DNA from 3 places in the Colwellia sp. BRX10-9 genome. Region 1 is predicted to be linked to each of the others. Evidence: riboswitches for the same ligand, from Rfam matches in the RefSeq annotation. Region 1 holds a riboswitch; each other region holds the start of a gene.
What was found. A riboswitch is a leader RNA that binds a small molecule or an ion and turns the genes downstream of it on or off. The one in region 1 is predicted to bind cyclic di-GMP.

Region 1 (4,779 bases):
TGTTAATCGATTGATTTTAGGTACATTTGAAAAACGCATTGAACAACGAACTGTTCGTACTGCTCAGTCATAAATAATTCCGGAGACTAAACAATGGCTTTAACAAGAGAACAGCTAGCACAACGTGTAGCACAAGAATTACAAGACGGTTATTACGTTAACTTAGGTATAGGTATTCCAACGTTAGTTGCTAACTATATTCCTGCGGGAATAGAAGTGATGCTTCAATCTGAAAATGGTTTACTTGGCATGGGACAGTTTCCCACCGAAGACGAAATTGATGCAGATTTAATTAATGCCGGTAAACAAACGGTCACGATGGCAAAAGGTGCCTCTATCTTTGATAGTGCCGAGTCATTCGCAATGATACGTGGCGGACATGTCGACTTAACAGTACTAGGTGCCTTTGAGGTCGATGTAAACGGTAACATTGCTTCATATATGATCCCAGGCAAGCTGATTAAAGGTATGGGCGGTGCTATGGATTTAGTTGCGGGTGCTGACAATATTATTGTTACTATGACTCACGCTTCTAAACATGGTGTTTCAAAACTTTTATCTAACTGCACTTTACCGTTAACAGGTAAGTGTTGTATTAAAAGAGTACTCACTGATTTAGCCTTTATCGAAATTAAAGATGGCAAGTTTCATTTATTAGAGCGAGCACCAGGGGTCAGTATTGAGGAAATAATAAAACTCACTGAAGGTGAATTAATTGTTCCTGAGCATGTCCCTGAAATGAAATTTTAATAACCTAGCGGCATATTAATCATACGATTAAATAAAAAAAGAGCTTTAGCTCTTTTTTTTTACTCTATATTTTAACATTACATTAAAGTTCACTTAATGGTTTTGATAGTCACCATTCGATTAAGCACATGTTCTATTTGAAAAAAAATTGATAAAAGTGTTTTTTTTATTAAATTTCTTTACGCATGTCACTAGCGTATTACACATTTTTCTTGCATTTATTGGCTCAATTCGCAATACTAAAAGGGACAAAGAAAAGGCAAAACACGTGAAATCGTGTTACGCAAAACCACCGGTCTAAGGGATTTATGTTTTATATATAAATTCTATGACAGCGGAGTCACCTCGTTATACAAGGTACATCCCGTGGTTTTTTCCTTTACTAACTAAATTAATTACAAGGTTACTAAAATGAAAAAATTATTACTAGCTTCTACCATCACTATTTTAACATTAACGTCTGTTGTATCGGCGCCGAAAGCACAAGCTGCTGACATCGCTCAAAGCGTTTGCCAGTATGTAGCTGCAGACGACAAGAAACGCATGCGTTCGTTCTTAAAAACGAATAGATTAAAAATTCGCACTATCTTTCATGGTATTGAGTGTAATGGACAGAATCTGTTGGCGTTTGCATCGTCTAATGGTTCAGTTAAAACAGGTTCTTTGATGATTTCAAAGTTACCAAAGAAAGTTGTTTCTGAAAACTTAGCTATTTTGCAAACCGGATCGCAACCATTGATAGACGCAGCTAACGAACGCGTTAGCAGCTAAACTTATTTTTTAGTAGATGTTATTTGTTCAATCAAGTGTACTGTTTTACTAGATAATAATTCTATGTCATTTTAAAAAGCCTGCTTCTGCAGGCTTTTTTTTGCCTTAGTCATTTCAATCTATTTTTTGACTCGTTAAGCTAGCACCAGGTTAAAAAACTGATTACACTTAAGTTATACGAAGAAGACTGCGATATACATGTTGAATAAAAGAAGTTATAAAGACAGTAAGAATGCTTTAGTACTTACTGGCGGTGGCGCTCGAGCGGCTTATCAAGTAGGTGTGCTTTCTGCCATATCAAAATTTGTCCCTAGAAATCATGGCATCCCCTTTCCCATTATATGTGGCACCTCTGCTGGTGCTATAAATACCACAGCGCTAGCCTGTTATTCTTCATGCTTTCATTTGGGGGTAAAAAAATTAGAATGGGTTTGGAAGAATATTAATACCAGTCGAATATACCATAGTGATGGTATTCGGGTTTTCTCACATTTGGCGAAAGGTATGCTGGCAAGTTTCCAAGCAGATTATGCCAATAAAAGTGCGCGTAGTTTACTAAACAACGCGCCACTTCGTGACTTACTGAATATGGTGGTCGACTTTAAACGTATCGACACCAATATTTTACGTGGCTATTTATCTGCAGTTTCTATTACTGCATCAAGTTACAGTAATGGCGATTCAATTAGTTTTTATCAATCTGATGAGTCTATTTCTCCTTGGTTTCGCGCTAAACGTCGTGGTGAGCCTTGCCAAATTAATAGTGAGCACTTAATGGCTTCTGCCGCTATTCCCCTTGTGTTTCCTTCAATCAAAATTCGCCAAGAGCATTATGGTGATGGGTCTATACATCAACTTTCACCGTTAAGCCCTGCGATACACTTAGGTGGAGAAAATTTGTTTATTGTTGGTGTTGATCAACCTAAAGCACCACTTCATAGTAAAGTGAATAATCCTCATCCTCCGACAACCTCTACTGTTGCCGGTCATTTACTTGATACTATTTTCTCAGATACATTACACAGCGATATTGAACGTCTAGAACGAATTAATGAAACAATAAAACTTATACCACCAGAACTTAGAAAAGAAAAAGATGGTTTAAAACCGATATCATCATTTCTCCTTAATCCCAGTCATGACTTTAATGCCATGGCCGTAGAGTATTTTTCAGACCTACCACTATCGATACGTTTATTATTACGCAGCGTAGGTATCTCTAATGACTCTGAATCAAGTATTGTTAGTTATTTATTATTTGAAAAAAATTATTGTCGGCAGTTAATTAAACTGGGATTTGAAGATGCTATGGAGCAAGAGACTGCGATTAGAAAATTTTTATCTCTTGAATAGCGATCCATTGCTAAAGTAATAAAGTAAACGCCTTGTTGAACAAGGCGTTTATTGGCTTAGTACACTGCGGACAACCAAGAAAAAATTCCCCCTCTCTTGGATGAAATGTCCTGCTCGTTATACTCATCTAGACCTAACAACACTGCGGACAACCAAGAAATAAGTTACCCCTCTCTTGGATAAAATGTCCTGCTCGTTATACTAATCTAGACCTAACAACACTGCGGACATCCAAGAAAAAGTTCCCCTCTCTTGGATGAAATGTCCTGCTCGTTATACTCATCTAGACCTAACAACACTGCGGACAGTCAAAGGAAAAGCTAAACCCCCTTTTGAACAAAGCGCTCTGCTCGTTCTACTCGTCGAGGCTTTCCGCGTACAATCAGGGTATCCTGAGCTTGAAGAATAGTGGCTTCATCGGGTTGCTCTGATTCAATATTGTTACGGCGAAGCGCAACCACCGTGACCCGTTTTGCCGATAAATTCAGTGACGCTATAGAATGCCCATTAGCATAAGAGTTTTCCGTTAATATAATCCCATTAGCGAATTCAATGCGATCCATAGCATCAGGGCTCATGTCAGTATGCTCACCCTGAAAAAACCCATGCAAATGGCTGTAGTGGTCTTTACGTTCTTTTTGTACACGGCGAATAATACGAGAGAAAGGCACTCCGGTTAAAGATAACACTTGAGAGACCAGCATTAAGCTGCCCTCTAAACTCTCTGGTACCACTTGATTAGCACCCGCTTCTTGCAATGCTTGTAGTTGATCGTCATTTCGAGTGCGGACAAGGATAGGAACATCGGGTGATAATGATCTAACTTTTTGAATAACCTCAAGTGATTGTTTGTCCTCACCAAAAGCAATAACAACAAGCTTAGCTTTCGACAAGTGAGCTGCTTGTAATAATTCAGTTTGTCTTGATGAGCCAAAAAGCACATTTTCTCCTGCTTCACGCGCTTTTGTTGCCCTAAGTGGGTCAATATCGATAGCAACAAACTTAATCGACTCTTGCTTTAAAAAGCGACTCACCGTTTGGCCAATTCGACCAAAACCACAAATAATGACATGGTCACTTAACTCTGTTTGCTCGGGAAGTTCAGCTAAATGATCGGTATCTATGGGCTTTTCGTTACTCAACATCAACGACCAACGACGAGCATTGTTAATCATATAAGGTGTTATCGCCATACTCAATACACCTGCGCCTAACAAGATAGAAGCAGTTTCAACCGGTAACAATTTAACCTGATTGGCTAAAGCGATAAGCACAAAACCAAATTCACCCATCTGTGCCAACATAATACCTGCAGCCCAAGCATCTTTAGCCGCTTCTCCTGCGCGTTTTGCTAAGAAGGCGATAATGAGTATCTTAACCACCATAAAGCTGACCATAACGCCGATAATAACCAATGGTGAGGAATAAACGATGCCGATGTCGAGTTTCATACCGACCGTTACAAAAAATAAACCTAGCAAGATATCACGATAAGGCCGAATATCGGCTTCAAGCTGATACTTGTACTGGCTTTCACCTAACATCATACCTGCGAGAAAAGCCCCTAAAGCCATAGATAAGCCAAACCATTGCGTCAATGATGATGCGACTAAGGTAACTAATAAGGTTGTTAAAACAAATAATTCATCGGTTCTAACTTGCGCCACTAAATTAAATAAACGTGGTAGCAACCATTTTCCGGCAAACATTAACAAGGTAACGACAAAGACGCCTTTAACTAGAGCAATCAGTAGCTCAACAACCATTGAACTATCAGACTCTTGGGCAAACATCGGGATGATAATTAATAAGGGAACAACGGCTACATCCTGAAAAAGTAAGATAGCAACAGAGAGCTGCCCAGACTTTCTTTTCATTGCGCCCGTTTCACTCAATTGCCGAATA
Region 2 (4,779 bases), on a different contig from region 1:
AACTTTATATTTCCATGAACGGTGTTAGCTGAAGCCGAAGAAGATAATGCCATTAATAAGATTGGTAAGCACTTATTTATCTTTCCTTGTAAGTTGGTTTTCGGAATCCGAAACTTGGGTTAATTCATTAGTAGGGTTAATTAAATTCCCATTACTTTTTGAGTGACATACCATCGACAAAATCACTGGACTTGTATATCACACCCTACACTCATATGTTGTGATTACTTATATAATCCCCATGCAAAACAACCTCACAACTCCCTAGTTCTGAGAGTTTAATGTTCGTCATATCATTCTTTTTAGCATCTTTATACCATTTAACTAACATGTAACCATTACCCGAATTGTCGATAGAAAGCTGAGCTTTAGAATGACCACTATGAAAAAAATCATAGTCAATAATCAATCCTTCAGCATTATTATCCTCATCTTTCACAGTGGCAATGTTTTTAATTTCCCAAGCCCCACTACTAGGTAGTGGCCCCCATGCAGGGTTTGCCTGAAAAAACACAAGCGTTTTACCATGATTTCGACCAAAAACAATGGGTTCAACATCACGGCCATCGTTATTATATTGGAGGCAGTCTATCCGCCACCCATCATTGACGACCAAATCAAACCTTTTACGTAAAGAGAAAGGCACCCCATGCTCATTCAAATTGGTTTTTTCAATAACTACAGGAGGTGGTGTTGATGATGCGTTAAAAAGTTCAGTAGCGCTAGAGCAACCAGCTATGAGTATAATACCAGCAAGCACCGATGTTATTTTCAATGTTGCATTACAATATAGATATTTCATTCTTAGTTTCCTTGGTAAATTATTGAGTAAAATTTGACAGTACTAATTGATCGACGAAACTAATAAATTAACTTTTTGGGTTGCTCATATGTGTCAATTATATATGTCGTGGTTAATTCACATTTAGACGCACTGTATCCTTTTGGTGTTGCTTTAGGTTAAAATTTTACTTCTAATCCATCACACAAGTTACTTAGATCACTTTTATTTATAAAATCATTATAATGAAAAAAATAACTAGTCGAGTCTTCACCCTTTATAAAGCCGTATCTCTTATCACTAATAAATGTCGTAACTTTTCCTTTAATGTTTTTTACTCGATTTATTGCTTACGATTTATGAATAATCTCTAGCATCTCATTATACTCTGATTCACTTATTTCAGGTAAATCTGTATGACAATAACGGCACAGCTTAGCTTCCACTTTAACCTCTTCAGCACAAGCAGGACACTTTCTATATACATCATCTGCCTTTTCAGTTTTATTTTTACTAAAAAAAGAAATAGATAATCCCATAAATAAAATGGCTACTATTTGAAGGAATAATTGCTGCATATTGATAAAATCATATACATTCATTGTTCCAAAGAATGTTTGATATTGCTGAAATATAAAGCCATATCCACTATAAGTTCCATTTTCAAAAGGTGGAAAAATGATAGAAAGCAGTACGCCTGTAATTGATAAATATTTGCCTATTATTTTCATAATTAGTTCCTTTAAATATAAAAAATCAAGTAAGGTAACACGCACTGGTAAAGCCACTACCTTTCGCAAATCGTGAAGGCTGGTCTTTTTGCGTGTATAAGTTTCCCTATACTTGCCTTTTTCAATATTATTTATGGTATGCAAGTCTAATTGCATGTAAAAAAACAATAAAATGCTATAAATAGTAAACGTTGTCAACAATATCCTTTCAATAAACGAATAAATATTTAACAAAGCATTAGCTTCAGTGGCATAGTTAATTTGGTCACATTATTAGAGGTAACAGTATTAAGTTGTTATGTCTTTAAAGTCGTGTTTTTAGCGTTCAGAGACAGAGTGTCACTAACTGTATTGATCTTAGAAGGGACGTAGATAATGGAGGTTTTTATAACCATGAAATGAGTCTCAAAACCGATTTCGTTAATGTCCGCTAAGCCAAATATTTTAAAGTTAGCTGTTGAACTGCTTAGGTCAACTAACAGGTCTACAGTTGACCTCAACAAGCAATATAAATTTCAAATCATTACTTCTTCTTTGCGCATCAAGGGAACATTAGCACTGATAAATATTAGTGCTAAAAGCTAAGCTTCTTGAGTGATTGGGTTTATCCGTCACTTATGCCACTTTGGAGACATTAAGGAGTCCAGTAGAGGTAACATTTTGGATTAGATTTTGTATCGATAATATTTAATAACCGGTTAAACTGACCAATAGAAAAACTTGTTAAGCATTGGCAATATTTACGCATACTGAGCGCAATTCAGTTAGTCTTTTAAGCTTTAACGGGTTCTTTGCTAAATTCATAAGCGGGGTATATTTTTTTATTAATAAAGTCTCTAAAGCTTCAAAATCACTATCACAACAGACCCAGTTGACCATAACATTGGTATTTATCCAGTCTATTATTAACTGCTCATCAACTTTGTTGAAATTATAGTTACGTTTATTTTTCTTTTCATTAAGTGAACCTTCTTCAGGTCGATAACCTAATATAGCACCTAGACTTCTAAAAAAAGTTCCATGTCCTTTTGCTCGTAGTTCTTGATTTAAAAATCTAGTCTTTAAGCTATTTGAAGCTAAACCAATATATATTACATTGCTATCTCTAGACTTTAACTCAGCACTAAATCCAGTAGGAAGAGTATTTATATCTCGAATTTTAATACAATAAAAACCAGATTCATCAGGAACCTTATAATCTATTAAGCCAGCACTAATCATATTACTGTCATTCATTAAAGCCGCTTCAATAGAAAAAAACTTTTGTTCACCCATAATTGAAACTCTAAATAATCTTCTTATTGTTAAGTTACAATGTAACTTGTTGGCTGTCTAGCAAAGAAGGTAAGTCCTCTCAGTATACTGTTAGCTACTTCAGCTCATGCCAAAAGCGGAAGCTGGCAATTGAGGGAGAATGTTGATTCGGATTAGGTTTTGTATGGATAACTAATTACTAAGCGGCAATAAAATAACTGGCTAAAATTAGCGAGGAAAGAGCAAAAGCCAGCTGTTTTTTGTCCGTTTAAACAACTTAATATGTTGAAGTCTAGTCCGAGGAGCAAGCTTTTTTATTAATTACAATTTCATCAATGTAGACCATGTCTTGGTCATAATATGTAGAAATATAATCGATGCCACTATCAATTAATCCCCTAGTTGAAGGATTAAGGCAAGTTAGTTTTATTTGTTGATTATAGATTATTCCCGATGGTTCAAAGAATTTTATGGCATCAGCTCTAGTGAGTTGTTTTTTACCTAAACTTATAAGTTGTTCATTAAGTTCATTAATCCATTTATCAAACTGAAATTTAACAGTTTGTGTCATGGCAAAGCCTGAACCAAGAATTCTTAAAACACTAAGGTGGCTATCGATATTACTTCCATATTTTTCGAGTTGCTCTCTTTGCATTGTGACAGTTTGTTTGATTACCTGATGTTTTCCTAAGCGCTCAACAAGGTCAATTGAAGCTTTGTAGTCGGGATGTTCATGTATGAACGACTCGGATGCAATACCAGAAAAAGGGATAAAAACTAAAAATAAGAGAAATTTATTCATTTAATACCTATTAAAAAAACGCAACAAACAAACCATAAAATGGTACTAGAAATGAAATTGCTAGATCTGACTTGTCACCATATATAAACGCTAGAATCATATTAACTGGAAAATACCCAGATAGAAACACAACCCCAAACACTGTAGATTTAAGATTACTGAAAACATCATTCATAGATCACCTCTCGAAGCCAACATGATACTTTGGAAATTCAACGCTAAGCTAAGTGGAAATAATGGTTGGCTATAATCGCAAAGCGATGTCCAAATGTTATTTTTCCGTTTAAGCAACTTGTTGAGTTTTTATGATTTACTGAATTCAACGTCAACTACTTTAGCTACCGATTTACCTTCAATCCAGTCAGTTAAAGCAGAATCAAGTGTATAGTATTTCCCTTTTTCCATTTCTTTTACGTAGCCAGCTTTTAAAGGCTTATTATCGCTACCAGATGAATATTTACTTACAAGAACAGGATGATAGTCCTCTTCAAAAATTGTATTCCCATTTTTGTCTTGGAAATAAACAATAACTTTAACTTTATCTAGAGACCTATCCCCATTATTTTTAAGAGAAATTCTAACAGCAGGCACTGCTTTTTTAGAATATGTATCGATTCGTTTAGCTGAAAATTCAGTTATTGTGACTTTCTCAATGTAATTCATTTTTTCAGTGAATTCATTCATAGTCTTGGTTGCTTTTTCTATTCCACTTTCAGCGGCTTCTACACCAGAAGTTATTTCACTCAAGTCTTTATATTTTGCAATAGCTTCTTTGAACTTATTGCTATCAAGAAGCTCTTGAGCTTCATTTTTTAAAACTTTAACTTTTTTTCGTTCTGCTTCTTTCATTTCTCGCTTAATTCTGTCTTTTTCTAGGTTAACTTTGTACTTTTCTAAGATTTGCTCTCCGTTTAAGCCGTTGATTTTTTGTAAGTTGACTGCTACCAACGCCTCATTAGAAACCTTTGAAGATTTACCCGAAAATGCGGCACCCATCATTGACTTAAATCCGTCAGAACCACCCATGGTAAAATACATTAACGCTTTTGTGAATTCTTCACGATTAGCTTCAGGTAAAGCACTAACTATTTTTTGTGTAGACTCTTTAATTGTTACCTCACTTGAAGCATCAAATTTCTCAGGCCCAAAACAACCAGTAAGCAGCACAATAAGACTAAGGGCTAATAATTTTTTCATAAGAATTCCTTTTT
Region 3 (4,779 bases), on a different contig from region 1:
TAATGTTAGCTTCACCAAGGTTGCAAAAAGCGAGTTATTGGCAACAAGATAAAACCGATAAACGTTATGACCGTGTCTTATTTGTTAAATTAAGAAGTTTGCGTAAAACGATTGCAGATGCAGAGGATATTGCGCCATTCATTGTTTTCAATGATGCAACGTTGTCAGAGCTTGCGCGTATAAAGCCAAAAACATCACAGCAAATGCTAAATATTAATGGTATTGGTGATACAAAACTTGCCCGTTATGGACATGACTTTTTGCAAGTTATTCAACAGCATAATGCTTAAAACAAAAAACGCTCAATTGAGCGTTTTTTAATTTTATTTTTGATGAACCAGGTTCAACAATAATTACTGAGTTTATTTTAAACTAGCGTAATAAGCCGAAATATTTGCGATATCTTCATCACTTAAACCCATAGCCATAGGTCCCATAACAGGATCTTTACGTTTACCCGCTTTAAAGTCTTTCAACTGTTTAGCAAGATAAGCTTCTTTTTGACCAGCAAGGTTTGGGTACATAGGTACCGCAGAGATACCAGCAGCACCATGACAAGCAGCACACATACCAGTTTTTGCTTTACCAGCAGCAGCATCACCAGCAAAAACAGGAGACGCCATCATTAAAGTAGCAGCAACAGCTAAAGTAATTTTTTTCATAAATTATTTCTCTCTTAGTCGTTAGGAATTTTACACTGCATTCAGTATATGAGAAAACAAGGAGGCTGTCGTCGACTATTTTTAGCTAAGCACTCGCAATGTAATCTTCTTTGATTTACCACCGAGTATATTAAGATTATTACCGATTATATTGAGTAAAGTTGGGCATACTATCACTGATATTATTTATTGAAGTGAAAATATCAGCGAGAGAAAAATGTCATCAAGCAAAAAGTATCTTGTTGAGCGATTAAGAACTTAATGTATTATTTTTTTTGTATAAATCGGGTAGTAACAGGCGTGATTTTTTTAAGATACTGCTGGCATTTTCAGCAATATTAAAGGTGTCTACACCAGTAGACAATGTCATTTGAGGTAATCTAATACCAGACTTACTACTAACAAAGCGCAGCTTTTCAACGCCATGTGTTATTTTACTGGCAATTTCTCGAGCACTTTCTTTGTCAATATCAGGTAACAGAATTAAAAATTCATCGCCACCTGAACGTATTGGTAGACCGCTGCCATCAACATAACTACTCACTTTACTGGCTATTTTTGATAAGAGAACATCACTAATTAAATGACCGAATTGCAGATTAACTTCTGAAATTTGATCAACACAGACGACAATTGCGGCAACTTGCCGACTTGGATCTTCTGTTAGCCATAAATCTAAATGCTTAGACATAGCTTTACGATTATAAAGACCGGTAAGTGGATCCATGTAAATTTCTTCACGTACTTCTTTTAATTCAACTTTTAACGCCTGGGTCTTTTTACGGGTAAAAGAAATATGTTCAGCAAATTTTTGTTGGTGTAGTTTAAAGGCTTTAGATGCCTGGCGAATGCTATTTACCGCAACGACTATTTTTTCTTTATCGGCAGATTGTAGATCAGAAATATTGCCGTCTAGCGTGGTAATCAGTTTATTAATACTCTGCGATGATTTTTGGCTGTTTTTTTCAACATGGGTGACAACGTCATCTAGGTCGTCAATGAGTTCATCTCTGAATTTACTTTGGCCTAAAATGAATTGGCGATAGTTTTCTTCAATGAAAAAATCATCAAGCTTTTTACCCGTGGCAAGTTTATTTTCAATGGCAGTATTAAGAAGAATGTTTTTTTTATTAATATATTCGTAGCTAACTGAATAATTAATTGGGCTGACAGGTAAAAACCACCGCTGTAATTGTTTTACGGCCATGTTCATTTTTAGTTCAGCTTGTTTTATGGAATCATGATATTTCATTGTTCCATCTCAATTTGCACACCCAATTAATAATATCAATAGACCATTTTCTAGTATAAACAAGTAAAGTACCACATATATTTTTTGTCTATAAAAAACATATATTTAGTTATATAGTATTTTAAATGAAGGTAATATATGACAGAAAATAATTAAAAATAAGGGAAGGACCGCAAAGTATACCGAAAGCAAACTGTTCAAAATAAAGACAAGCCCCCACTATATCTATACTTGGCAGTTCCGCTATCCTAGGTTTCCCCTTAGACCGGTAACTTTGCGTCTCTAGCTTTCACTAGATTTGCCCTTTTCGAGTTTTAGAAACTCTAAATTCATTATAAGCGTTGAACTATGCTTGTAAACCTTTATTATGAATAATTTGTTGAACCGTAACGAAAACCTATAAGTAATAGATAAATTTATAGGTTATGGCTGATCACTCTACTGATCATTAGATAAAGGATTTTAGTTAATAATGCCCTGTAAACTGTTGTTGATCCTTTGTTTTTTTATAGCTCCTTTATTTTGTTTTGCCAATGATGCTTTAAACGTTGAGCAAAACATTAAAGATGTTGAGCGCTATTTTTTACAAGACGCTGAAAACCTTCCCTACGAAGAGATCATTACACTTTCAAAAAAAATTTTGGGATCTCAAGAAAATTATACCGTCCAAATTCGTGGAAAAACCTTCATCCTTCTTGCTGATGTTGCCAATAATAAGGGTGAAAATAGCGAAGCATTTCATTTTGCGCAAGATGGAATTTCTCTGCAAGGACTTGAACCAGCCATAAAGTTTAATTTATTGCTGAAAGTTGCAGATGGCTATTATTTACAAGAGAAGTATGAACAAACTCAAAATATGGCAACCAATGTTATTTTAATGGCAGATTCTCCACAAGTGCTAAAATATCGTTTAATTGCTTTGAGTTATCGAGCTGTTACCTATGCGTTGCAAAATAAAAACGATTTATCGATGAATGATCTTAATCAAGTTAAGGTGCTGATTTCGGTAAATCCTCAGTATGAGGATCACCTTTGTCTTTTAGAAATTTTAGCAACGGCATATTATTATTTAGGCGATTATCAAACATCGCTAACCATGCAAAATAAGCTATTAACGTTAAAATTTGATTTAGACAAACTGGCTAATATTGACCAAACTTATTTACACTTAGGCCGTGCTTATTTTCAGTTAAATTTATTTGATGATGCTTACAATGCTTTTTGGGAAGCACAAAAACACGGCAAAAATAAAAATGCTCCAATTAGTGCTGCCTATGCTGAATTAGGATTGGCAGAGGTGTTATTAAAGCAGGGAGAATTTAGTGACTCACATAATTGGCTATTATCAGCCAGTGCTACATTTAATGAAAAGAGCTTAAATAAGCCTTATTTAACCTCGTTAATTCTATTAGCAGAGACCTCAAGTCTATTAAACAATAAAGCTGTATACCAACATTACCTTCAATTAGCTGAATTAACTGCTAAACACATAAAGCTATCAAAAAAGCAGGCTAAATTATTACTTTTATTAAGTCATATGTATCAGCAAAACGGTGATTATAAAAATGCGTTAATGGCCCATAAAAATTATCTTGAATTACTTCAACAGTTTCAGAAAAAGGCTGAACCCTCTTTAATTATTGACTCCAGTCAAATGTTAAGTGCAAATGATAAAAGTCGAAATTTAATCCTGAATCTCGCTGAACAGAGTAAGCTACAAACTCAATTCAGTGCAAAATTTATCGCGCAAAAAGAAGTTATATATTTATTGATTGTGATCGTTATTTTATTAGTCATTACGTTGGTTTTTTTTGGGTTAAGACAAAGAACGTTGCGCTTAAATCAAGTATACGATGAAGAGGAACAGCCATTATCTTATTTGGTAACGCCCTCCCAAACGAAAAGAAATTATCAACTGAATTATAAAATGGCGAGGAAATACGACTATCCCTTAGCGATTGGCTACTTATCAGTTGTTAACTGGCAAGAGCTTACCTTTCACTTTAATGATAAAATTATGCTCGAAGTTTCAAAAACATTAGCGACCTTACTTAATGAGTCAAAAGGTGAATTTGATGAAGCGGGTACGATTAACGATGGTGAATATTTACTGATAGGTCCTCACCAAACTCAAGCTGAAATAGCGATTAAGTTAAATAGTTTAGCTAATGCAATTAAACTGAGATTCTTCGCTAATTTAGGTGATTATTCACTTAAAATTGGCTACGCCTATGGCTCACCCACAGCACAAGATATTGACCCTTACATATTTTTATCGCGTTTAAGTGAAACCACTAAAGCGTAGTCAATATTACTTTTTATTTTAATAGGCTTAATATGATTTTTGTATTGTCCATTGCTGCTATTTTTGTAGCTTTGAGTATTTATTTTTATTTTCGAGCAGAAGGTCTGCAACGCGAATTATTTAGTGTGAAAAAAGAGCTCAGTAGTAGTCAGAAAGAAAATAAGTTTTATATAGACTCTATGGCAATAATTGCCAAGCGACACGAAGATTTTGTTAAAAATCGATTACAAATAATTAAAAATTGTCAGGCATTAGAACCTGAGACGATTGAAATTATTTCACCACTGGTTAATAACTATGCCTCGATTTTTATTGAGTGTTTAAAAGGAAAAGGTAAACTGCAGTCAATCACTAAAAAGTGTTATGGAAATTTTGACGACGGCGCTTTTAAAAGGTTCGCGGCGCATGTTGCTAAGCAAGATGCCAGCGTAAGACGTATGTGGTCAAGTAATAATTTGACGGGGTATATTTCTTTAATTGAAGCTTTATTACTGACTAAAACTAAAAAAGATGCCTAATAGGGGCATCTTTTCATGTATCTCTGAAAGTAGGCTAGGTAT

Region 2: it holds a riboswitch for cyclic di-GMP, as region 1 does, so the genes downstream of both, H4J69_RS12315 (zinc ribbon domain-containing protein) here and H4J69_RS16560 (DUF3718 domain-containing protein) in region 1, are expected to answer to the same signal.
Region 3: it holds a riboswitch for cyclic di-GMP, as region 1 does, so the genes downstream of both, H4J69_RS13825 (GGDEF domain-containing protein) here and H4J69_RS16560 (DUF3718 domain-containing protein) in region 1, are expected to answer to the same signal.

What each region holds. Positions count from the first base shown of each region.
Region 1 is NZ_JACGVV010000035.1:17,372-22,150, reverse strand. Features, by position in the region: gene H4J69_RS16570 (CoA transferase subunit A) at 1-73, shown strand, start outside; gene H4J69_RS16565 (3-oxoacid CoA-transferase subunit B) at 94-750, shown strand; cyclic di-GMP riboswitch class I at 999-1,098, shown strand; gene H4J69_RS16560 (DUF3718 domain-containing protein) at 1,162-1,521, shown strand; gene H4J69_RS16555 (patatin-like phospholipase family protein) at 1,720-2,874, shown strand; gene H4J69_RS16550 (monovalent cation:proton antiporter family protein) at 3,195-4,779, opposite strand, start outside.
Region 2 is NZ_JACGVV010000019.1:63,753-68,531, reverse strand. Features, by position in the region: gene H4J69_RS12325 (hypothetical protein) at 212-802, opposite strand; gene H4J69_RS20485 (cold-shock protein) at 961-1,110, opposite strand; gene H4J69_RS12315 (zinc ribbon domain-containing protein) at 1,132-1,512, opposite strand; cyclic di-GMP riboswitch class I at 1,556-1,639, opposite strand; gene H4J69_RS12310 (GIY-YIG nuclease family protein) at 2,236-2,787, opposite strand; gene H4J69_RS12305 (hypothetical protein) at 3,059-3,568, opposite strand; gene H4J69_RS12300 (DUF6694 family lipoprotein) at 3,872-4,765, opposite strand.
Region 3 is NZ_JACGVV010000024.1:40,767-45,545, forward strand. Features, by position in the region: gene recQ (DNA helicase RecQ) at 1-290, shown strand, start outside; gene H4J69_RS13820 (cytochrome c) at 363-662, opposite strand; gene H4J69_RS13825 (GGDEF domain-containing protein) at 913-1,914, opposite strand; cyclic di-GMP riboswitch class I at 2,145-2,227, opposite strand; gene H4J69_RS13830 (hypothetical protein) at 2,387-4,219, shown strand; gene H4J69_RS13835 (hypothetical protein) at 4,252-4,737, shown strand.